Regions from separate parts of the Bradyrhizobium sp. UFLA05-112 genome, predicted to be linked through region 3. Evidence: predicted binding sites of a transcription regulator. Region 3 holds the regulator's gene; each other region holds the start of a gene.
What was found. Region 3 encodes PhoB, which activates phosphate uptake and scavenging genes when phosphate is short. Its sites were predicted from a motif close to TGTCATNNANCTGTCAT; they were not measured.

Region 1 (5,252 bases), on a different contig from region 3:
CGAGCCGCCGCTCCCCCCCGTCTTGCAGACATCGCCGTCGATTCGGACCTTGCCGGTCGCAAGCAGGCGCAGCGCTTCGGGATAGATGCGGTGCTCGACTTCGAGGATACGTTCGGAGAGCGTATCCGCCGTGTCGTTGTCGCTGACGGGAACCGCGCCCTGCATCACGATTGGGCCGGCATCGGTCGCGGGGATCACGAAGTGCACCGTCGCGCCGGACAGCTTGACGCCCGCGCGCAAAGCCTGGCCGTGCGGATCAAGACCGGGGAAGGACGGCAGCAGCGAGGGATGGATGTTGAGCATTCGTCCGTACCAGCTTTGCGTGAACTCTGCCGTGAACAGCCGCATGAAGCCGCCGAGACAGATCAGCTCGATGCCGTGCTGGTCGAGCGCGGCATGCAGCGCCGCCTCGAAGCCGGCGCGGTCCTTACCGAACGGCTTGCTCTCGATCACCAGCGTCTTTACGCCGCTCGCCCTCGCCTTCTCCAGGCCCAGTGCGGCGGCCTTGTTCGAAATGACGAGCGAGATCTCCGCCGGAAAATCCGGTGCGGCGGCGGCCTTGATCAGCGCCGCCATGTTGGAGCCTCGGCCTGAGATCAGGATGGCGACACGGCGCTTCATGGGTTTTACAGCGACAGATCGAGTTGGCCGTTATAAACGACGCGATGCTCGCCCTCGGCCGGGATCACAGTGCCGAGTTGCGCCGCCGTCTCGCCGGCATCGGTGAAGACCTCGATCACCTTGTCGGCGGCATCCGGCTCGACGATCGCGATCATGCCGATGCCGCAGTTGAAGGTGCGCAGCATTTCGAGCTCGGCGATGCCGCCTTGCGCCGCCAGCCATTTGAACACCGGCAGCACCGGCAAGCGGGCGAGATCGATGCCGACACCGAGATGTTTCGGCAGCACGCGCGGGATGTTGTCGGTGAAGCCGCCGCCGGTGATGTGGGCAAGGCCCTTCACCGCGCCGGTCTCGCGGATCGCGCGCAGGCAGGATTTGACATAGAGCCGGGTCGGCGCGAGCAGCGCCCCCCCGAGCGTCATGACCGGCGCAAACGGCGCCTGGGCCTCGAAGCCCAGGCCGGACTGCTCGACGATCTTGCGCACCAGCGAGAAGCCGTTGGAATGCACGCCCGAGGACGCGAGCCCGATCACTGCATCGCCCGCGGCGATATCCTTGCGCGGCAGTAGCGTCCCGCGCTCGGCAGCACCAACCGCGAAACCGGCGAGATCATAGTCGCCGTCCTTGTAGAGGCCCGGCATCTCGGCGGTCTCGCCGCCGATCAATGCGCAACCTGACTCGCGGCAGCCTTCGGCAACGCCCGCGACGATCGACGCAGCAGCCTCGGGGTCGAGCTTGCCGCAGGCGAAATAGTCGAGGAAGAACAGCGGCTCAGCCCCCTGCACCACGAGGTCGTTGACGCTCATCGCGACGAGGTCGATGCCGATCCCGCCATGCAGGCCGGTCTCGATAGCGATTTTGACCTTGGTGCCGACACCGTCGGTGGCGGCGACCAGGACCGGGTCCTTGAACCCGGCTGCCTTGAGATCGAACAGGCCACCAAAACCGCCGATCTCGGCATCGGCGCCGGCACGCGCGGTGGCGCGCACCATCGGCTTGATCAGGTCGACCAAGCGATTGCCCGCATCGATGTCGACGCCTGAATCGGCGTAGGTAAGGCCGTTTTTGCGGTCGGTCATGCCGGATTTCCAGTGGATTTGCGGCTGGTTACGTCGAATTCGAGGGTTGCGCAATGGCTCGCAAGAGGCCTGAGGCTATACTATGTAGATATCAACCGGTTCAGCCTCCAAAGGGCCGGATTCGAGGTCACACCGGGTGCCGGGAAGCGCCGCGTGAGTATTCCGAACATCATTACCCTGGGCCGCATTATGCTGGTCCCGATCATCGTCTGGGCGATTGTGTCGAGCCAAATGGAGGTGGCGTTCGCCGTCTTCCTGATCGCCGGCATCAGCGACGCCGTCGACGGCTTCCTGGCCAAGCGCTTCAACATGAGGAGCGAGCTCGGCGCCCTGCTCGATCCGCTCGCCGACAAGGCGCTGCTGGTCTCGATCTATCTGGCACTCGGCATCTGGGGCGACATCCCGCGCTGGATCGTGATTCTGGTGGTCTCCCGCGACATCATGATCGTCGCCGCCGTGATCGTCTCCTGGCTGTTCGACAAGCCGGTCGAGATGAAGCCGTCGAAAGTGTCGAAGCTCAACACTGCAGCCCAGGTGGCGTATGCGGCGTTGGTGCTGGCCTCCCTTGCCTTCGGCTTCAACCCCGGACCCTATGATATAATCCTGATGGGCCTCGTCACGGTCTTCACGCTCTCCTCCGTGTCGCTCTATCTCGTCGAGTGGCTGCGACACATGAGCACGATCGAGGCGAAATGAGGGGGATGCGGCCCCGCAAAAGGCCAACTCCCGCCCGATAGGTCGAATCTCTTCGAACAAAGCCGGCCCGTCCGGCATGGAGCAAAGCAAGCGTGGCAGGCCGCGTTCATCCCCGACAACTGGCGTTTTCGCTTCCGCATGCGGAAAGCCTGAGCCGGGACAATTTTCTCGAAGGCCCCGCCAACGCCGCCGGTCTCGCCCTGATCACCGGTTGGCCCGAATGGCCAAACCGGATCATGTGGCTGGCGGGGCCCGAAGGCTCAGGTAAGAGCCACCTCGCCGCCATCTGGGCCGAAGAGGCGGGCGCCCGCTCCACTACCGCCAATGCATTGACTGCGGCCGCCGTGCCTGGAGCGCTCGCCACGGGCGCACTGGTCGTCGAGGACCTGAAAGCGAAGGATTTGGATGAGCGCGCGCTCTTCCATCTGTTGAACCTCGCGCGCGAGGACGGCGCCTACGTCCTGCTCACAGGCCGCGAGGTACCGGCGGCACTGGATATCGAGCTGCGCGACCTCCGCTCGCGCCTGCGCGCCGTGCCGGTGGTGTCGCTCCTGCCGCCGGACGACCAGCTTTTCCGCGGCCTGATCGTCAAGTTCTGCGCAGACCGCCAACTGAGCGTGGATGAGAGCGTGGTCAGCTATCTCGCGACCCGCCTGGAGCGCTCCTCCGCCGCCGCGCGGCGGGCCGTGGAGTTGCTCGACGGCGAAGCCCTGCGGCTCGGCCGGCCCGTGACCCGCGCACTGGCGGCCGAGCTGCTCCGCGACGCCTGACATTTCCAGTCCCTTTTGCAGGCCCCCGCCCACCTCGACCGCTTGACGCGGCCGAGCGGCGGAACATCAATGTCATCGAAACGTCATCGCATTAACACATGCTCCCGCCGGTTTTGCGCGTAAGTCGCAAAGTAAGGCGAGACAATATGGACCGACTTCTCATGGACTCCGCGCAAGCTATTGAAATCAAAGAAAAAGAACTAGAAGCGACGGGTCTGCCGGCGATCGCCACGAGCCCCGAGCGATTCATCAATCGCGAGCTCTCCTGGCTACATTTCAACCGCCGGGTCCTGGAGGAATCCGTCAACTCCCACCACCCGGTGCTGGAGCGGGTGCGATTCCTGTCGATTTCGGCGAATAACCTTGATGAGTTCTTCATGGTCCGCGTCGCCGGCATCAAGGCGCAGGTCCGAGAGGGTATCCCCGAGCGCAGCCCCGACGGCCTGACCCCGTCCGAGCAACTCGCCCTGATCAACCGGACCGTCTCGCAACTCGCAAGCGACCAGCAGGCGATCTGGCGCGATCTGCGCGGCACGCTTGCCGAGGTCGGCATCGTGCTGGTGGACGGCAAGGATGTCACCAAGGCAGAGCGGACGTGGCTGGAGGACTACTTTCTCCACAACGTATTCCCGCTGCTCACCCCGCTTGCGATCGATCCCGCCCACCCCTTCCCGTTCATTCCGAGCCTCGGCTTCACCATCGCCCTGCAGCTCACGCGCGCCGCCGACGGCAGGCAGATGAACGCGCTGATCCGCATGCCCGGCAAGATCGACCGCTTCATCAAACTGCCCGTTGATGGCGTGACGCGGCTGATCCCGCTCGAGCAGGCTACCGCACTCTTCATCAACCGTCTGTTCCCCGGCTATACCGTGCACGGCCAGGGCGCCTTCCGCATCATCCGCGACTCCGAAATGGAAATCGAGGAAGAGGCCGAAGACCTCGTTCGCGTGTTCGAGACGGCGCTGAAGCGCCGCCGCCGTGGATCGGTGATCCGGCTCGAGGTCGATGCCAAGACGCCTGAGCAACTGCGCAACTTCGTGCAGCACGCGCTTTCAGCTGCCGATGACGAAGTGTTCCTGGTCGACGGCGTGCTCGCCATGAACGAGCTGTCGCAGCTCACCCGCCTCGATCGCCCCGACCTCGAATTCACCCCGTACGTGCCCCGTCATCCCGAGCGCGTGCGCGAGCATGGCGGCGACATCTTCGCTGCGATCCGGCAAAAGGACCTCATCGTCCACCATCCCTATGAATCCTTCGATGTCGTGGTGCAGTTTCTCCAGCAAGCCACGCGCGACCCCGACGTCGTCGCGATCAAGCAGACGCTCTACCGCACCTCCAACAATTCGCCGATCGTGCGCGCGCTGGCCGAGGCCGCCGAGGCGGGCAAGTCCGTCACCGCGCTGATCGAGCTCAAGGCGCGCTTCGACGAGGAAGCGAATATCCGCTGGGCGCGCGACCTCGAGCGCGCCGGCGTGCAGGTCGTCTACGGCTTCCTCGAGCTGAAGACGCATGCAAAACTCTCGATGGTCGTGCGCCGCGAGGGCGGCAGCCTCACCACCTATGTTCACACCGGCACCGGCAACTACCATCCGGTGACCGCGCGCATCTACACCGATCTCTCCTACTTCACCTCGGACCCGACCATCGGCCGCGACGCTGCGCGCGTGTTCAACTTCATCACCGGCTACGCGGCACCGAGCGATCTCGACAAGATGGCGGTATCGCCGCTGACGCTGCGCAAGCGCATCCTCGAGCACATCCAGGGCGAGATCGAGTATGCACGGCACGGCAAGCCTGGCGCGGTCTGGATGAAGATGAATGCCCTGGTCGACCCCGACATCATCGACGCGCTCTACGAGGCGTCTCAAGCCGGCGTCCAGGTCGAGCTCGTGGTGCGCGGTATCTGCTGCCTGCGGCCGGGTATCCCCGGCCTGTCAGAGAACATCCGCGTCAAGTCGATCATCGGGCGCTTCCTCGAGCACGGTCGAATCTACTGTTTCGGCATGGGCCAGGGCCTGCCGAGCGCGAAAGCGGCTGTGTATATCTCGTCAGCCGACATGATGCCGCGCAATCTCGATCGCCGTGT
Region 2 (5,252 bases), on a different contig from region 3:
GATGCCGCCGGCACCGACGATGCCGATGATGCTGGCCGAGCGCGTGTTCGATTCGATGAAGTAGAGCACCTGGCCGGCGATGACCGGCAGCACCTGCGGCATCAGGCCGAAGCGGATCTCATGCAAGGCGTTGCCCCCTGACGCCCTGATGCCCTCGACCTGCTTCTTGTCGGCCGCCTCGATCGCCTCCGAAAACAACTTACCGAGCGCGCCGAAGTCCGAGACCATGATCGCGAGCACGCCGGCGAACGGCCCGAGCCCGACGACATTGATCCAGACCAGCGCCCAGATCAGCGTATCGACGCCGCGGATCGAGTCGAGGAAGCGGCGCACCGGAAAGCGGATGATGTTCGGCGGCACGATGTTGCGCGCCGCGAGCAGGGAAACGGGCAGCGCCAGCGTTGCGGCCAGCGTTGTGCCGAGCAGCGCGATCGACAGCGTCTCGCCGAGCGCCTTCAGATAGAGCGGCAACGACGTTCCGGGATCGGGCGGGATCATCATCATGGTGATCCAGCCGAGCTGCTTGAGGCCCGCGATGAACTTCGCCGGTTCGAAGCCGAGATCCTGCAGGCCGAAGATAAAGACGGCGAGCGCGGCCACAATCATCGCCGGCATCGCCAGACGCGCGGCCGCCGGCCGCTCGAAGGCCTCGGGATATTTCGTCCGCAGCGCTGCGGTGTCGGGCTTCTCGAACTGCTTCATGACCGTGCATCCCTGCCGAACAGCCGCGCACGCAACCAGCCAGTCGTGATGTCGATGACGAAGATCGTGAGCACGATCATCAGCAGGATCGCGCTGACGTCGGAGTAGTAGAATTTTCGGATCGCGACCACGAGCTCCTGGCCGACGCCACCGGCACCGACGAAACCCATCACCGAGGATTCGCGGACGTTGATCTCGAAGCGCAGCAGCGCGTAGCTGACATAGCCGGCCGAGACCTGCGGCAGCACGGCAAAGCGCATGCACGAGAGCCAGCTCGCGCCGGTCGAGCGCACGCCTTCGACCGGCTTCATGTCGGCATTCTCTACGATCTCGGCGAACAGCTTGCCGAGCGCGCCGGTTGAGTGAATGGCGATCGCCAGCACGCCGGCCATCGGCCCGAGCCCGAAGGCCATGACGAAGATCAGCGCAAACACGATGCCCGGCACGGTGCGGGCGAATTCGAGCAGGCGGCGAACCGTGAAGCGCAGCCAGGGCGCCGGCGACGTGTTCTCCGCGGCGAAAAAATTCAGGCAGAAGGCACAGACCGCGCCGATCAGCGTGCCGACATAGCTGATCAGCAGCGTCTCACCCAACATCTTCAGCCATTTGCGCCAGCCCCACAGCCATTCACCGACGTCGGTCCAGACGCGCTGGCCATTTTCGAGCGTGAGGATGCGATCGAAATAGCTGACGAAATTGCCGAAATAGGTGAAGAGCGTCCGGACGTTCACCTCGGCCCCGATCGCTGCAATCAGCAGCGCGACGGTGAACAGCGCCGTTCCCAGCAGAAGCCGCAGCCGCTTGCGCGCCACCGCCTGGCCATAAGCGGCATTCAGTGCAGCAAGTTGGTGCTCGGGGAGGATCGAGACCGCGATCGTCATGTGGTTGGGATCACCAGCCGGTCATAAAGAAGAGCCGGGTCGATTGACCCGGCTCCAGTGCGTCGTCCCGAATATCAGGACGCCTTCTTCTTGCGTAGCGCGTCGACGAACTTGATCAGCTCGATCGTGCCATCCCAATCCTTGGTGGTCGCGGGATGAAAACCCTTTTTCTGGCCGTCCGAGAGCCGATCGAACGCAGCCTTGTCCTTGGTGGGCGAGTCGAAGAATGCCTTGGCGATCGCGGCCTTCAGGTCATCGGGGAGGTCGGAGCTATAGGCGTACATCGAAGGGCCAATGATCGGCGCCGACTTGTGAATGATGCGGAAATCGTCCTTCTTCATCGGCGAGCCGTCGGCGTTCTTCAGCATGCCCTTGGTCAGCATCTGCGCCAGGGTGGAATCGTCGTCGCTGGTCCATTGGTTGGCGGCAACATCGACCGTGCCCTGCGCCAAGGCAAGGATCGCATTCTCATGGCTGCCGGTGAAGACGACCTTGCTGAAATACGTGTCGACATCCGCGATGCCCATCTTGTCGAGCTCGAAGCGCGGCACGTTGTTGCCTGAGGTCGAATTCGGATCGACCAGGCCGAGGTTCTTGCCCTTCAGCTCGTCAATGCTCTTGTAGGGGCTGTTCGCCTTGACGAAGAACACCGAATAATAGCCCGTGCCGCCATCCGCGTTCAGATCGCTCGCAAAGGCGTCCGTCTTGACGCCGGTCAGCCGGGCGCGCGCAAACGAGGCCGACCCATAACTTGCGATCTGGATGTTGCCGGCACGCTGACCTTCGATCACGGCGGCGTAGTCATTGGCGATCCGCAGCGTGACCTTTACGCCGAGTTCCTTCGAGAGGTAGGTCATGAACGGAGCCCAGCGTTCGGTGACGCCCGAGGCGTTCTCGGCCGGGACAACGGCAAATGTCAGCTCCGGATATTTCGCTTTCCAGTCTTCGGCAGACGCAGATACGGTGAAGGCCAGCGCGGCGGCGCCGGCAAGTACGATGCGACGAGTGATCATGATACCCTCTTGATCGGTTGGACGCGGTAAACGCAAAAACTTGGGTCGGGGCTCAGGCGGCGGCAGCGCTGCCGAGCGCTGGAACGGCTTCGGGCGCCGGCAGTGGCACGCCACCCATGACTTCGCTGGCTTCGAGATCGTAGAGCTCACGCGCGACGTGCTCGGTGAGCGCCGACGGCGCGCCGTCGAACACCACGCGGCCCGCCGCCATGCCGATCAGACGGTCGCAATAGCTGCGCGCCAGATCGAGCGAATGCAGGTTGCAGATCACGGTGATGCCGAAATGCTTGTTGATGCGCAGCAGCGCATCCATCACGATTTTCGTGTTGCGCGGGTCGAGCGAGGCGATCGGCTCGTCGGCGAGGATGAGATCAGGCTGCTGCACCAGTGCGCGAGCGATCGCGACGCGCTGCTGCTGGCCGCCGGAAAGCTGGTCGGTGCGCTGCGCCGCGAGCGAGGCCATGTCGAACTGCTCGAGCGCCGACATCGCCAGCGCCCTGTCCTCCTCTAGCCAGGCCTGCGTCAGCGAGCGCCAGGCCGGCATCGCGGCAAGGCGGCCCATCAGCACGTTGGTGAGCACGTCGAGGCGGCCGACGAGATTGAACTGCTGGAAGATCATCGCGGCGCGGGCGCGCCATTGCCGCAGCTCCTTGCCGCGCAGCGCGGTGACGTCGACGCCGTCGAACAGGATGCGCCCCTCCGTAGGCGTCACCAGGCGGTTGATGGTCCGCAGCAAGGTCGACTTGCCGGCGCCCGAGCGGCCGATCACGCCGACAAAGCCGCCGGGAGCAACCTCAAACGAAGCACTGTCCACCGCGGCTTTTGTGCCGAAGCGGCACGTCAGACCTTCAAGCACCAGCATGCAGGAGCTCCCAACTAGCTGGGCCCAACCGCTAACGCCGCCGCTTTACATTTGTGTGACAGGGGCAGGGCAGTGCGGCGATGCTACGCACGCCATCCCCCGTCATCTCTTCGTCATGACATCGTCATCAAGGCGCTCGAAGACGAACGCCCCTCTCCCGTTGACGGACGCATCATGGTCGCCAAAGCGCTTTCGGTCCAACCGACCATCGATTCCACGGCCAAGCTTCACGAGATCAAGCTCGGCGCCTATTGCGAGGTCGGCGCGCGCACGATCCTGCACGAGGTGACGATGGGCGACTATTCCTACGTCGTGAACGATTCGCAGATCACCTACACGACGATTGGAAAATTCTGCTCGATCGCAGCGATGACGCGTATCAATCCTGGCAATCACCCGATGCAACGCGCCAGCCAGGCGCATTTCACCTATCGTGCGAGTGCCTACTTTCCGGGCGAGAGCGACGAGGCCGAGTTCTTCGACTGGCGGCGCCAGCATCACGTTTACATCGGTCATGATGTCTGGATCGGCCATGGCGCGATCGTGCTGCCAGGCCGCAATATCGGCACCGGCGCCGTGGTAGCCGCAGGCGCCATCGTCACCAAGGACGTCCCCGCCTACACCATCGTCGCCGGCAATCCGGCCCGTCCGGTCCGACGGCGGTTCTCCGACGAGATCGCCGACCGCCTGGCAAGGCTCGCCTGGTGGGACTGGCATCACGAAAGCTTGCGTGAGGCCTTGCCTGATTTCCGCAAGCTTGGGATTGAAGATTTCCTCGCAAAGTACGAAGCACGGATCGTTGCCAACCAGTCCTCTCCCAGCAAGCGAAGCATCCCCGCGTGACTGAAATTTATCTTGAAGGCGGCCGGGCACTGATCGGCTCGGAGATCGTCGAAACCTCACTCGTCCTGTCCGGGCAGGAAATTGCAGCAATCGATCGCGGCCGCGCACGTGCGCCACTTGCGATCGACGCCCGGAGTCTTTTGGTCTTGCCGGGCATCGTCGACCTGCATGGCGATGCCTTCGAGCGGCAGATGATGCCGCGCCCTGGCGTCGACTTCCCGATCGACGTGGCGCTCGCCGACAGCGACCGGCAGGTGATCAGCAACGGCATCACCACCGTCTTCCACGGCACGACCTGGTCGTGGGAGCCGGGCCTGCGCTCTGGCGACAATGCACGGCGCCTGCTGGTGGCGATCGAACGCTTGCGGCCGCAATTTGCCGCCGATACCCGCTTCCATCTGCGGCACGAGACCTACAATCTCGACGCGGAGGACGAGATCGGCCAATGGCTCGCCGAAGGACGGATCGATCTGTTCGCCTTCAACGATCACATGGCTGCGACCATCCGCGATCTTTCAAAGCCGAACAAGCGCGGCCGCTTGGTTGACCGGACCGGACTGTCCGACACGGCTTTCGAAGAGCTGGTCGGTCGCGTCGCCGCTCGCGCGGCGGACGTCCCGGCGACGACCGCGCGGCTTGCTGCGGCGGCCCGCGCGGCCGAGGTACGGATGCTCTCGCATGACGATTCGACACCGGCGGTGCGCAAGGCGTATCGTGACATGGGCGCCACGATCGCCGAATTTCCGGTCAACGAAGAGACGGCGCGCGCGGCCGCGGAGGCCGGCGACGCCATCATCTACGGCGCGCCCAACGTGGTGCGCGGCGGCAGCCATACTGGCTGGACCAAAGCCTCCGACATGATCGCCAAGGGACTCTGTTCGGTGCTGGCCTCGGACTACTACTATCCGGCGCAACTGCTCGCCGCCTTCCGGCTCGCGGCCGATGGCGTGC
Region 3 (5,252 bases):
ATTTACGGCACGCTCGTCACCTCCTTCATCGCAATGCTGATCGCCATTCCCGTCGGCCTCGGCATCGCGATCTTCCTCACCGAGCTCTGCCCGCAATGGCTGCGCCGCCCGATCGGCATGGCGGTCGAGTTGCTCGCCGGCATTCCCTCGATCATCTACGGCATGTGGGGCTTCTTCGTGCTGGGTCCGTTCCTGGCCAACACCTTCCAGCCCTTCATGATCAAGCTGTTCGACGGCGTTCCGGTGCTGGGCGCGATCTTCGCCGGCCCGCCGTCCTATCTCAGCCTGTTCAACGCCTCGCTGATCCTCGCGATCATGGTGCTTCCCTTCATCACCTCGATCTCGGTCGACGTGTTCAAGACCGTGCCGCCGGTCCTGAAGGAAGCCGCCTATGGCGTCGGCTGCACCACCTGGGAAGTCGTGCGCAGCGTGGTGATCCCCTACACGCGCGTCGGCATCATCGGCGGCGTCATGCTGGCACTCGGACGTGCGCTGGGTGAGACCATGGCGGTGACCTTCATCATCGGCAACTCCTTCCGCATCTCGTCGTCGATCTTCGCCCCAGGCACGACCATCTCGGCGGCGATCGCCAGCGAGTTCGCCGAAAGCGACGGCCTGCATCAGTCCGGCCTGATCCTGCTCGGCCTGCTGCTGTTCGTGCTGACGTTCTTCGTGCTCGCCGGCGCGCGGCTGATGCTGCTGCGTCTCGAAAAGAAGGCGGGGAAGTAACATGAACCCGATCTACGCACGCCGCCGCCGCAAGGACATCGTCATCCGTGGTCTCTGCATCGCTGCCGCCGCCTTCGGCGTCACCTGGCTCGCGCTGATCCTGATCACCTTGCTTTACAACGGCCTCACCGGTCTGAACCTTCAGATCTTCGTCGCGGACACTCCGCCTCCGGGCTCGACCGAAGGCGGCCTGCGCAACGCCATCATCGGTTCGATCATCATGACCGTGATCGGCGTCGGCATCGGCGCGCCGCTTGGCCTGTTCGCCGGGACCTATCTCGCCGAATACGGTCGCAACGACAAGTTGACCTCGGTAATCCGCTTCATCAACGACATCCTCTTGTCGGCACCCTCCATCATCATCGGCCTGTTCATCTATGGTGCGGTGGTGGTGCCGATGCGCGGCTTCTCGGCGATCGCCGGCGCGCTGGCGCTGGCCGTCATCGTGATCCCGGTCGTGCTGCGCACCACCGAGGACATGCTGCTGCTGGTGCCGAACGCGCTACGCGAGGCGGCTTCTGCTCTTGGGCTGCCGCGTTCGCTGGTGATCAAGCGGATCGCCTACCGCGCGGCGCGCTCCGGTCTCATCACCGGCGTGCTGCTCGCCACCGCACGCGTCGCCGGCGAGACCGCGCCGCTGCTGTTCACCGCCTTGTCGAACCAGTTCTTCAGCCTCAGCCTGAACAAGACGATGGCGAACCTGCCGGTCACCATCAACAATTTCGTGCAGAGCCCCTATGCCTACTGGAAGCAGTTGGCCTGGAGCGGGGCGCTGCTGATCACCCTGACCGTGCTTGCCCTGAACATTGGCGCGCGCATTCTTGGCGCCGAGAGGACTGCAAAATGAGCGATCTGTCCGTTTCCGTAAGTTCCACCGGGCGTCAGGCGTCTCCGACGCTGCCCGAGGCTCCGGCCAAGGTGACGGTGCGCAATCTCAACTTCTATTATGGCGAGCACCACGCGCTGAAGAACATCAACCTGACGCTCGGCACCAATCGCGTCACGGCGTTCATCGGCCCATCCGGCTGCGGCAAGTCGACCCTGCTGCGCATCTTCAACCGGATGTACGATCTCTATCCGGGACAGCGCGCCACCGGTCAGCTCATGCTGGACCAGACCAACATCCTCGACTCCAAGCTCGACCTCAACCTGCTGCGCGCCCGGGTCGGCATGGTGTTCCAGAAGCCGACGCCGTTCCCGATGACGATCTACGAGAACATCGCCTTCGGCATCCGCCTCTATGAGAAGATCTCCAAATCGGAGATGGACGTCCGCGTCGAGAAGGCGCTGCGCGGCGGCGCGCTGTGGAACGAGGTCAAGGACAAGCTCAACGCCTCCGGCCTGTCGCTCTCCGGCGGCCAGCAGCAGCGTCTCTGCATCGCCCGCACCGTGGCGGTGCGTCCCGAGGTGATCCTGTTCGACGAGCCCTGCTCGGCGCTCGATCCGATCTCGACCGCTAAGGTCGAGGAGCTTATCCAGGAGCTCGCCGAGAACTACACGATCGCGATCGTCACCCACAACATGCAGCAGGCGGCGCGCGTCTCGGACAAGACCGCCTTCATGTATCTCGGCGAGCTGATCGAGTTCGACGAGACCAGCAAGATCTTCACGTCGCCCAGCGACCGGCGTACCCAAGACTACATCACCGGCCGCTTCGGCTGAGGAGACAGGAAATGGCTTCTGAACATACCGCAAAGGCCTTCGACACCGACCTGCAAGAGCTCACGCGGCTCGTTGCGGAGATGGGCGGCCTTGCCGAGCGCATGATCGTCGATTCCGTCGATGCGCTGATCCGCCGTGACGTCGCGCTCGGCCAGCGCGTGGTGGCAACCGACGCCGAGATCGACGCGCTCCAGAAGAAGATCGAGGAGCGCGCCGTGCTCACGATCGCGCGCCGCCAGCCGATGGCGGTCGACTTGCGCGAGATCGTTGGCGCCATGCGCGTCGCGACCGATCTGGAGCGGATCGGCGACCTTGCCAAGAACATGGGCAAGCGCGTCGCCGCGCTCGAGACCGATTTCCATCCGCTAAAGCTGTTCCGCGGCCTGGAACACATGACCGACCTCGTGCAGCAGCAGGTGAAGTCGGTGCTGGACGCCTATGCCGCGCATGACCTGCCGGCGGCGATGGTGGTGTGGAAAGGCGACGAGGAGGTCGACGCGATCTGCACCTCGCTGTTCCGCGAGCTCCTCACCTACATGATGGAGGATCCGCGCAACATCTCGTTCTGCATCCATTTGATGTTCTGCGCCAAGAACATCGAGCGGATCGGCGACCATGCGACCAACATCGCCGAGACCGTTTTTTACATGATCGAAGGTCAGGCCATCGCCGACAAGCGCCCGAAGGGCGACATGACGACCTTCGCCACGACCGTGCCGAACACTTAAGGAGCGACGACGCCATGGGCGCACGCATTCTGGTTGTTGAGGACGAGGAAGCGCTGACCGAGCTATTGCGCTACAACCTCGAAGGCGACGGCTACGATGTCGAGACGGTGATGCGCGGCGATGACGCCGACACCCGCCTCAAGGAGCATATCCCCGACCTGATCGTGCTCGACTGGATGCTGCCGGGCCTGTCCGGCATTGAGCTGTGCCGCAGGCTTCGCGCCAGGCCCGAGACCAAGCAGCTGCCGATCATCATGCTCACGGCACGCGGCGAGGAGAGCGAGCGGGTGCGGGGGCTTGCGACCGGCGCCGACGACTACATCGTCAAGCCGTTCTCGGTACCTGAGTTGCTCGCGCGCGTGAAAGGCCTGCTCCGGCGTGCAAGCCCCGAGCGGCTTGCGACCATACTCGCCTACGGCGACATCGAGCTCGACCGCGAGAAGCGTCGCGTCGCGCGCTCCGGACGGCCGATCGACCTCGGCCCGACCGAATATCGCCTCTTGGAGTTCTTCCTGGAGCATCCCGGCCGGGTGTTCTCGCGTGAACAGCTGCTCGACAGCGTCTGGGGCCGTGACATCTATATCGACGAGCGCACCGTCGACGTCCACATCGGCCGTCTGCGCAAGCTGCTCAATCTCGGCCGCGAGCAGGACCCGATCCGCACCGTCCGTGGCGCCGGCTACGCGCTGGACGATCGTTTCGCGAAGGCGGAGCAGACTTAAGGTTTGCAGGTGGCAGCGGTGATCCAGCGGGCTGCCGCCACATTCTCCGATGTCGTCCCTGCGAAAGCAGGGACCCATAACCACGGGGAGTGGTTTGGCGAAGACTCGGAGTGATCTTCCCGCGCAATAACTGCGCCCTGGATTATGGGTCCCTGCTTTCGCAGGGACGACATCCAATTTGTTGAACCATCGTTGCGCGTCGGCCAGCCCCGCGCGCTGATGACCTCAGCGCGTGCCGGGCTTGGCCGGTGCGCGTCGGCGGTCCGCCGCCGGCTGGTAGGCGACGCGCGAATGCTGCGCGCAGTAGGGCAGGCCCGAGAGCGACTTGCCGCCACAGAAGAAGAAATCCGGGCTCGAGGGATCGCCGACAGGCCAGTGGCAGGTCGCCTCGTTGAGCTCGAGCAGCGACAGGCGCTGGCTCATCGGAACGACGTTGTCGTAGGTGATCGGATCGGGCTCGACCTCGACCTCGAAGGCCTGGGCGAGGGCGGTGTTGCCGCGCGAGATCGGGCGGCTCACCCGCATCATGTGCTGTGCGGGGCGCGCCTTGCGGGGCCGGGGAGCCGCCGAGGACGGGCTCTTGGCGCGACCGGACAGGCCCAGCCGGTGCACCTTGCCGATTACGGCGTTGCGCGTCACATTCCCGAGCTCGGCAGCGATCTGGCTGGCCGAAAGCCCGGCTTCCCAGAGCTTTTTCAATTGCTCGACGCGATCGTCGGACCAGGTCAAAACCGTCATTGCACCCTTCCCTTCGCCGCGCGCCTGCCAATCCTTGGGGCCGCGTGGCGATGTCTAAGCCTCGAAAAACCCGTGCCCCCAGAATCCCTTAAGGCTCGCCGGGCGCGAAAAACGCACCTGAACGTTACGCCGGTACATGAGGACTAAGAGGATCAGAACTGCTGCACGAGATGTCGTATCTGACACGGTAAACGCTACAATATGGCGTGACTCCCGCGCAAGAGTCTGCGGCTCCGCGTCCACATGTTCCGTCGCTAAAAGAACTCAAAATCGCCACCGCAAGACTACGGGTCAGGCGCCTTGCAGGGCCTTCTGGCGGCATTGACAGCGGTTTTTCCAAGCATAAAATGGTGACACGTGCCGCCCTTAAAAGGCGGCACGTTTCGTTTTCCGGGCAGGTCAATGATGCGCTGCGCAAGGCAGCCTCAGCCGGCCCCAACATCCAAGTGACCGCCATGACCAAGAGCGCCGCGACGCATCTGCTTCCCGTTTTCGCCAGGGCCGAGCTCGGCTTCGAGCGCGGCGAAGGCTGCTGGCTGGTCGCAACCAATGGAGAGCGCTATCTCGATTTCACGTCGGGCGTCGCCGTGAATGCGCTCGGTCACGCGCATCCGCATCTGGTCGGGGCTCTGCAGGAGCAGGCGACAAAGCTCTGGCACATGTCGAACCTGTT
Region 4 (5,252 bases), on a different contig from region 3:
CGGTCATATCGGCCCAGAGGTCCGAGCGCGCCAGCCCGTAGATTTCGAGATAGCGGTCGTTGCAGAAGATAATCCGTTGCTGAGCGTCGGTCATCACGACGCCCTGGTTCAGATTGTTCATGGCGGACGAAACGAAAGCATTGCGCCGCAACTGCATGCGCCTGGCTCGCCGTAACGCCGAGTGAATCCACAGCACGATGGCGGCCAGGAGCGAGCACACTGCGATGCCGCCGAGCAGCGCCTCCCAGACCAGATTGGGATCGAGCCGGCCCAGATAGCTTTGCGGGGCGAAATTGTCGGACAGCGCAAAGGCGCGCGCGGGCGCGACCGTGCCGGCCAGGCACGCCAAGGCCTGCACAGACGTCAGAATCGTGCCGCTCGCGTGCCAGTTCTTGTCAGCCATCAGCCACCCGCGATTTCAACTCCGGATTGTCTGGCCTCACGGGTTGGGATCGGGTAAACGCCTGTCAGCACGACAGAAAAATGTGACGCCAGATACGGCAATTGCCCTGACATGATAAATTCTTCCTTAATGGAGAGCCGCCTCGGGTGCGGTTCCTTAAGCCTCTCGTTAAGCCCCTTGTTAAGCTCCTTGTTAAGCTCCTTGGCCCTGCCGCTCACGGACCTCCCGCCCCACCATGGATAGAGTTGACTGCGTCGTCATCGGAGCGGGGGTGGTCGGGCTCGCGATCGCCCGAAAGCTCGCCCAGGCCGGGCGCGAGGTGATCGTGCTTGAAGCGGCGGAGGCGATCGGCACCATCACCTCCTCGCGCAACAGCGAGGTGATCCATGCCGGGATCTATTACCGGGCCGGGAGCTGGATGGCGCGGCTGTGCGTCAGCGGCAAGCATGCGCTCTACCGCTACTGCGCCGAGCGCGACATCCCGCACAGAAATTGCGGCAAGCTGATCGTCGCTACCAATCCGAAAGAGACCGAGAAGCTGCAATCGATCAAGGCGCATGCCGAGGCCAATGGCGTGCTCGACATGCAGATGCTCGCAGGCGACGCCGCGCGCGCGCTGGAGCCGGCGCTCGCCTGCGATGCCGCGTTGCTCTCGCCCTCGACCGGCATCATCGACAGCCATGCCTACATGCTCTCGCTGCGCGGCGAGGCCGAAGCGGCGGGCGCTGCGTTCGCGTTTCACACGCCGCTGATCCGCGCCAAGGCCTCAGGCGGCGTCATCGAAATCGATGCTGGCGGCGAGGCGCCGATGACGCTGCAATGCAGCCTGCTGGTCAACGCAGCAGGTCTTTCCGCGACGACCGTGGCGCGCAGCGTCGACGGCATGCCTCTGGAGCGGATTCCGCCGGCCTATCTTGCCAAGGGCAACTATTTCAGCTGTAGCACCAAGGCACCATTCTCACGGCTGATCTATCCCGTGCCCGAGCCCGGCGGGCTCGGCGTGCACCTCACCCTGGACATGGCAGGCCAGGCGCGCTTCGGTCCCGACGTGGAATGGATCGAAACGATCGACTATGCCGTCGATCCCGCACGCGCAGAGCGATTCTATCCGGCAATCCGCAAATACTGGCCGGACCTGCCTGATGGCGCGTTGATGCCGAGCTATTCGGGCATACGGCCGAAGATCGTCCCGCCGGCGGTGGCCACGCAGGATTTCCTGATGCAGGGCCCGCGCGATCACGGCGTGGACGGCCTCATCAATCTCTTCGGTATCGAGTCGCCCGGCCTGACGTCATCACTTGCGATCGCCGACCACGTCGCCGAGCTCGCAAGCATCTAGGCTTCGCACGAAATCAATCGCACGACGCTCCGCACCTCGACGTAGGGATGTGCGCAACAGCTCTCATCCCTACGTGAAGGGGTGCGAGATCAGGCCTATTCTGTACGGGGGTTACTAGTGGAGCGTGTCGTCGGTACCGTGCCTCAACCGCTCGATCTGGTCCTTGACCATCAACTTCCGGCGCTTCAACTCAACAATTTGCAGGTCGTCTGTTGAAAGGTGCACGAGAGCTTCGTGCAATTCGTTTTCGAGAAGTTTGTGTTTCCGCTCCAATTCAACAAGATGTGCCTGAATTGTCATTCGAAACCTCCTCGGTAGGGTTGAACCTCAGAATTCGATCCGGACGGAGAAGTGTACATCACCGATTCGTTCTGTCGATAAGTATCCGTAGTCCCACTGTCATTTTTGAAACTTCATATGTAATGAACAGTGAGTAAGGAACCCCGGCAGGAATCATCCATGATTTCAATGCGCCTGCGCGCGGTCGCCGCGATCCACTGAAATATCTTTGCGAGAGAACGTTGATAGGGACCCCAGATCGCTTGCGATCACGTCGCGCAAGGACGATACTTTCCACAGGCCTTCCACAGGCTTTCGTAACCTCATCGGGTTTTCCGGCTACCGCACATCATGACCAATGAAGACGAGCGCGAACTCGAAGCCGAGCTCGCCCGGTTGCAGCAGGAACACCGAGATCTCGATGCGGCGATCGATGCATTGCATCAATCGCCCGCCCCCGACCTATTGCGGTTACAGCGCCTGAAGAAACGCAAGCTGTTGTTGCGCGACCGTATCGCCTTCATCGAAGACCAGATCACGCCCGACATCATCGCCTGATCGCGGCCGCATGCCCGATGCGTTTTCCGCGATCGGATTTCTCTTGACTCAAAAAGAACAAAATAAGAACATTCAGACCTCAACCGCTTCCGGGGAAATGTCATGTCCGCAGCCGCCTTCGACAACAGCCATTATGAACAAGCCTGCGATCAGGCGATCGCGATGTGTGACGGCAATCTGCGCAGCACCATCAAGGCGCTGATCATGGCCAACGAATATCTGGAAGCGGAGCTCGAGGAATTGCAGGCGGCAATTTCGGCCGGCTGCATTCCCGAGACGTCGCGCAACAAGATGCGGAGCACCTCCAGCGCCGCGTGAGCCAACGAGCACTCGGAGCCGACCATGTCCGATGTCACCTACTATGTCGCACTGCCTTTCCTCACCGACGAAGATGGATCGCCGGTCGCAGGCGCCGCGGAGGAATGCCAGACTTCGGCCGCCGCACTGCGGCGCGCCGAGATCCTGGCGCACGGCGCCGGCCATATCGGCGCGATCGCGTTCAGCCGCAGCGGCGATCCCATGACCGGCGAGTTCGGCGACGCCAAGCTGCTGCGCAAATTCGGCAACGTGCCGGAAGACCTCAGCACGCTCTAAGAACGATACGAAGCTACACGATCGGTTGCCCTGGGGTTCACCTCTCCCCAGCAGGGAGAGGTGAAGTTCACGCCTCGACTCGCACCGATTGAGCCAAAACTCATCATCCTCTAGGTGCTGATCAGCCTGATCCGCGGCTCGTGCCGGCGCTGAGCCTTGCGCACGTACATGGCCGCGTCAGCTTCCTCCAGCGCGCGGCCCGCCTCGGCGTGAGATCCGAGCAGCGCGACGCCGGCGGAGGCGCCTGCATTCACGCGCTGGCCGCGAAACACAAAGGACAAATCGTCGATCGCCTGCTCGAAGCCTGCGGCCTTCGCCTTGGCGTCGGTCTCGCTGAGGTTCCACAACAGCAGCGCAAACTCGTCGCCGCCAAGACGGCCGACCACGTCAGAGGCACGCACCTGCCGCGTCAGCGTGGCGGCGATCGCCTTGAGGACCTCGTCACCGGCGGCGTGACCGAAGGAGTCGTTGATGGGCTTCAGGCGGTCGACGTCGAGCACGATCAACGCGCCGCGGGCGGCGTAGCGCGTCATGTAGGCGATCGCACGATGGAGCTCGCGCTCGAAGCCGCGCCGGTTCGGGATGCCGAGCAGGAAGTCGGTGTCGGCAGCAGCCTCGAGCTCGTCGATGCGCCGCTGGGCCTGGGCGAGCTTGGTGCGCAGGTTGCGGATGATCGCCTTGGCGTTCTTTGCATCGTTCTTTGCATCGTTCTTGGCCTTGCCGGTCGTCGCAGCGGGCCGGCCCGCAGGCCGGGCCGCGCGTCTGGCCGCGGGTTTGGATCGGCTCCCGCTGCTTTTCCGGCCCTTTTGCGCCTTCGCAGCGATCGCCCTTTTTGGTTTCTTCATGGGCGTCCTGCTCAATGAAGGCTTGCGGGGATTCACCAAGACAGGATAGTGCATTCCCTTCTCCTTGCCACCGCCTTGCGAGCCGCCGGCCGGAACCGTTAGTCTGGCCTATGTTTCTGCATTCCCGAGCACAATTGACGTCATGACCGCGCCGATCGCCATCATCATGGGAAGCCAGTCGGATTGGGACACCATGCGGCATGCCGCCGATACGCTCACAGCGCTCGGCGTCGCCTGCGAAAGCCGCATCGTCTCGGCCCACCGCACTCCGGAACGGTTGTTTACCTTTGCCAAGGGCGCCAAGGCCGAAGGCTTCAAGGTCATTATTGCCGGTGCCGGCGGCGCCGCGCATCTGCCCGGCATGACGGCGTCGCTGACGGAACTGCCGGTGTTCGGCGTCCCCGTCGAATCCAAGGCGCTGCGGGGCATCGATTCGCTTCACTCGATCGTCCAGATGCCCGCCGGCATCCCGGTCGGGACGCTCGCCATCGGCAAGGCGGGCGCGATCAACGCGGCGCTCCTCGCGGCGGCCGTCCTGGCCCTGTCCGATCCCGCGCTGTCGAAACGCCTCGTGGCCTGGCGCAAGGCACAGACCGACGCCGTGGCCGAGCGCCCGGAGGACAAGGCGTGACTGGCACCAAACGGGTAAAGCTGAAGCCCGGCGACACCATCGGAATCCTCGGCGGCGGACAATTGGGACGGATGCTTGCGATGGCCGCGGCGCGGCTCGGCCTGCGCTCCCAGGTGTTCTCGCCCGATCCGGACTCGCCGGCCTTCGACGTCGTGCTGAACGCGACCTGCGCCGAATATGCCGACGTCGAGGCGCTCGAGCTGTTCGCGAACGACGTCGACGTCATCACCTACGAGTTCGAGAACGTGCCGGCCGCAGCCGCGCTGGTGCTGGATGCGCGCCGCCCCGTGCTGCCCAACCGCAAGATCCTCGAGACCACCCAGGACCGACTCGCCGAGAAGGATTTCATCACCCGGCTCGGGATCGGCACCGCCGCCTATGCCGATGTCACCTCGGTCGCATCGTTGCGCGAGGCAATCGTCAGGATCGGGCTTCCGGCCGTGCTGAAGACGCGCCGCTTCGGCTATGACGGCAAGGGCCAGGCGATCATCCGCGAGGGCGATGACATCGCGAAAGTGTGGACCAACCTCGGCACCAAGTCGGCGATCCTGGAGGCTTTCGTGCCGTTCGAGCGCGAGATTTCCGTGATCGCCGCGCGCTCGG

Region 1: SO180_RS09375 (RNA degradosome polyphosphate kinase) is a predicted target of PhoB. The motif match lies at 3,237-3,253, and genes of this name have one in related genera.
Region 2: phnC (phosphonate ABC transporter ATP-binding protein) is a predicted target of PhoB. The motif match lies at 3,570-3,586, and genes of this name have one in related genera.
Region 4: SO180_RS00270 (YdcH family protein) is a predicted target of PhoB. The motif match lies at 2,129-2,145, and genes of this name have one in related genera.

What each region holds. Positions count from the first base shown of each region.
Region 1 is NZ_JBANBK010000012.1:16,788-22,039, forward strand. It holds gene purN (phosphoribosylglycinamide formyltransferase) at 1-621, opposite strand, end outside; gene purM (phosphoribosylformylglycinamidine cyclo-ligase) at 627-1,700, opposite strand; gene SO180_RS09365 (CDP-alcohol phosphatidyltransferase family protein) at 1,854-2,396, shown strand; gene SO180_RS09370 (P-loop NTPase family protein) at 2,489-3,166, shown strand; gene SO180_RS09375 (RNA degradosome polyphosphate kinase) at 3,328-5,252, shown strand, end outside.
Region 2 is NZ_JBANBK010000009.1:28,279-33,530, forward strand. It holds gene phnE (phosphonate ABC transporter, permease protein PhnE) at 1-702, opposite strand, end outside; gene phnE (phosphonate ABC transporter, permease protein PhnE) at 699-1,583, opposite strand; gene phnD (phosphonate ABC transporter substrate-binding protein) at 1,658-2,596, opposite strand; gene phnC (phosphonate ABC transporter ATP-binding protein) at 2,649-3,458, opposite strand; gene SO180_RS07470 (LbetaH domain-containing protein) at 3,633-4,301, shown strand; gene SO180_RS07475 (alpha-D-ribose 1-methylphosphonate 5-triphosphate diphosphatase) at 4,298-5,252, shown strand, end outside.
Region 3 is NZ_JBANBK010000006.1:13,379-18,630, reverse strand. It holds gene pstC (phosphate ABC transporter permease subunit PstC) at 1-729, shown strand, start outside; gene pstA (phosphate ABC transporter permease PstA) at 731-1,576, shown strand; gene pstB (phosphate ABC transporter ATP-binding protein PstB) at 1,573-2,391, shown strand; gene phoU (phosphate signaling complex protein PhoU) at 2,403-3,119, shown strand; gene phoB (phosphate regulon transcriptional regulator PhoB) at 3,134-3,841, shown strand; gene SO180_RS05060 (GcrA family cell cycle regulator) at 4,067-4,579, opposite strand; gene SO180_RS05055 (aspartate aminotransferase family protein) at 5,035-5,252, shown strand, end outside.
Region 4 is NZ_JBANBK010000001.1:53,983-59,234, forward strand. It holds gene SO180_RS00260 (sensor domain-containing protein) at 1-403, opposite strand, end outside; gene SO180_RS00265 (NAD(P)/FAD-dependent oxidoreductase) at 639-1,742, shown strand; gene SO180_RS00270 (YdcH family protein) at 1,857-2,042, opposite strand; gene SO180_RS00275 (YdcH family protein) at 2,373-2,579, shown strand; gene SO180_RS00280 (hypothetical protein) at 2,682-2,897, shown strand; gene SO180_RS00285 (hypothetical protein) at 2,922-3,173, shown strand; gene SO180_RS00290 (GGDEF domain-containing protein) at 3,284-4,018, opposite strand; gene purE (5-(carboxyamino)imidazole ribonucleotide mutase) at 4,161-4,649, shown strand; gene SO180_RS00300 (5-(carboxyamino)imidazole ribonucleotide synthase) at 4,646-5,252, shown strand, end outside.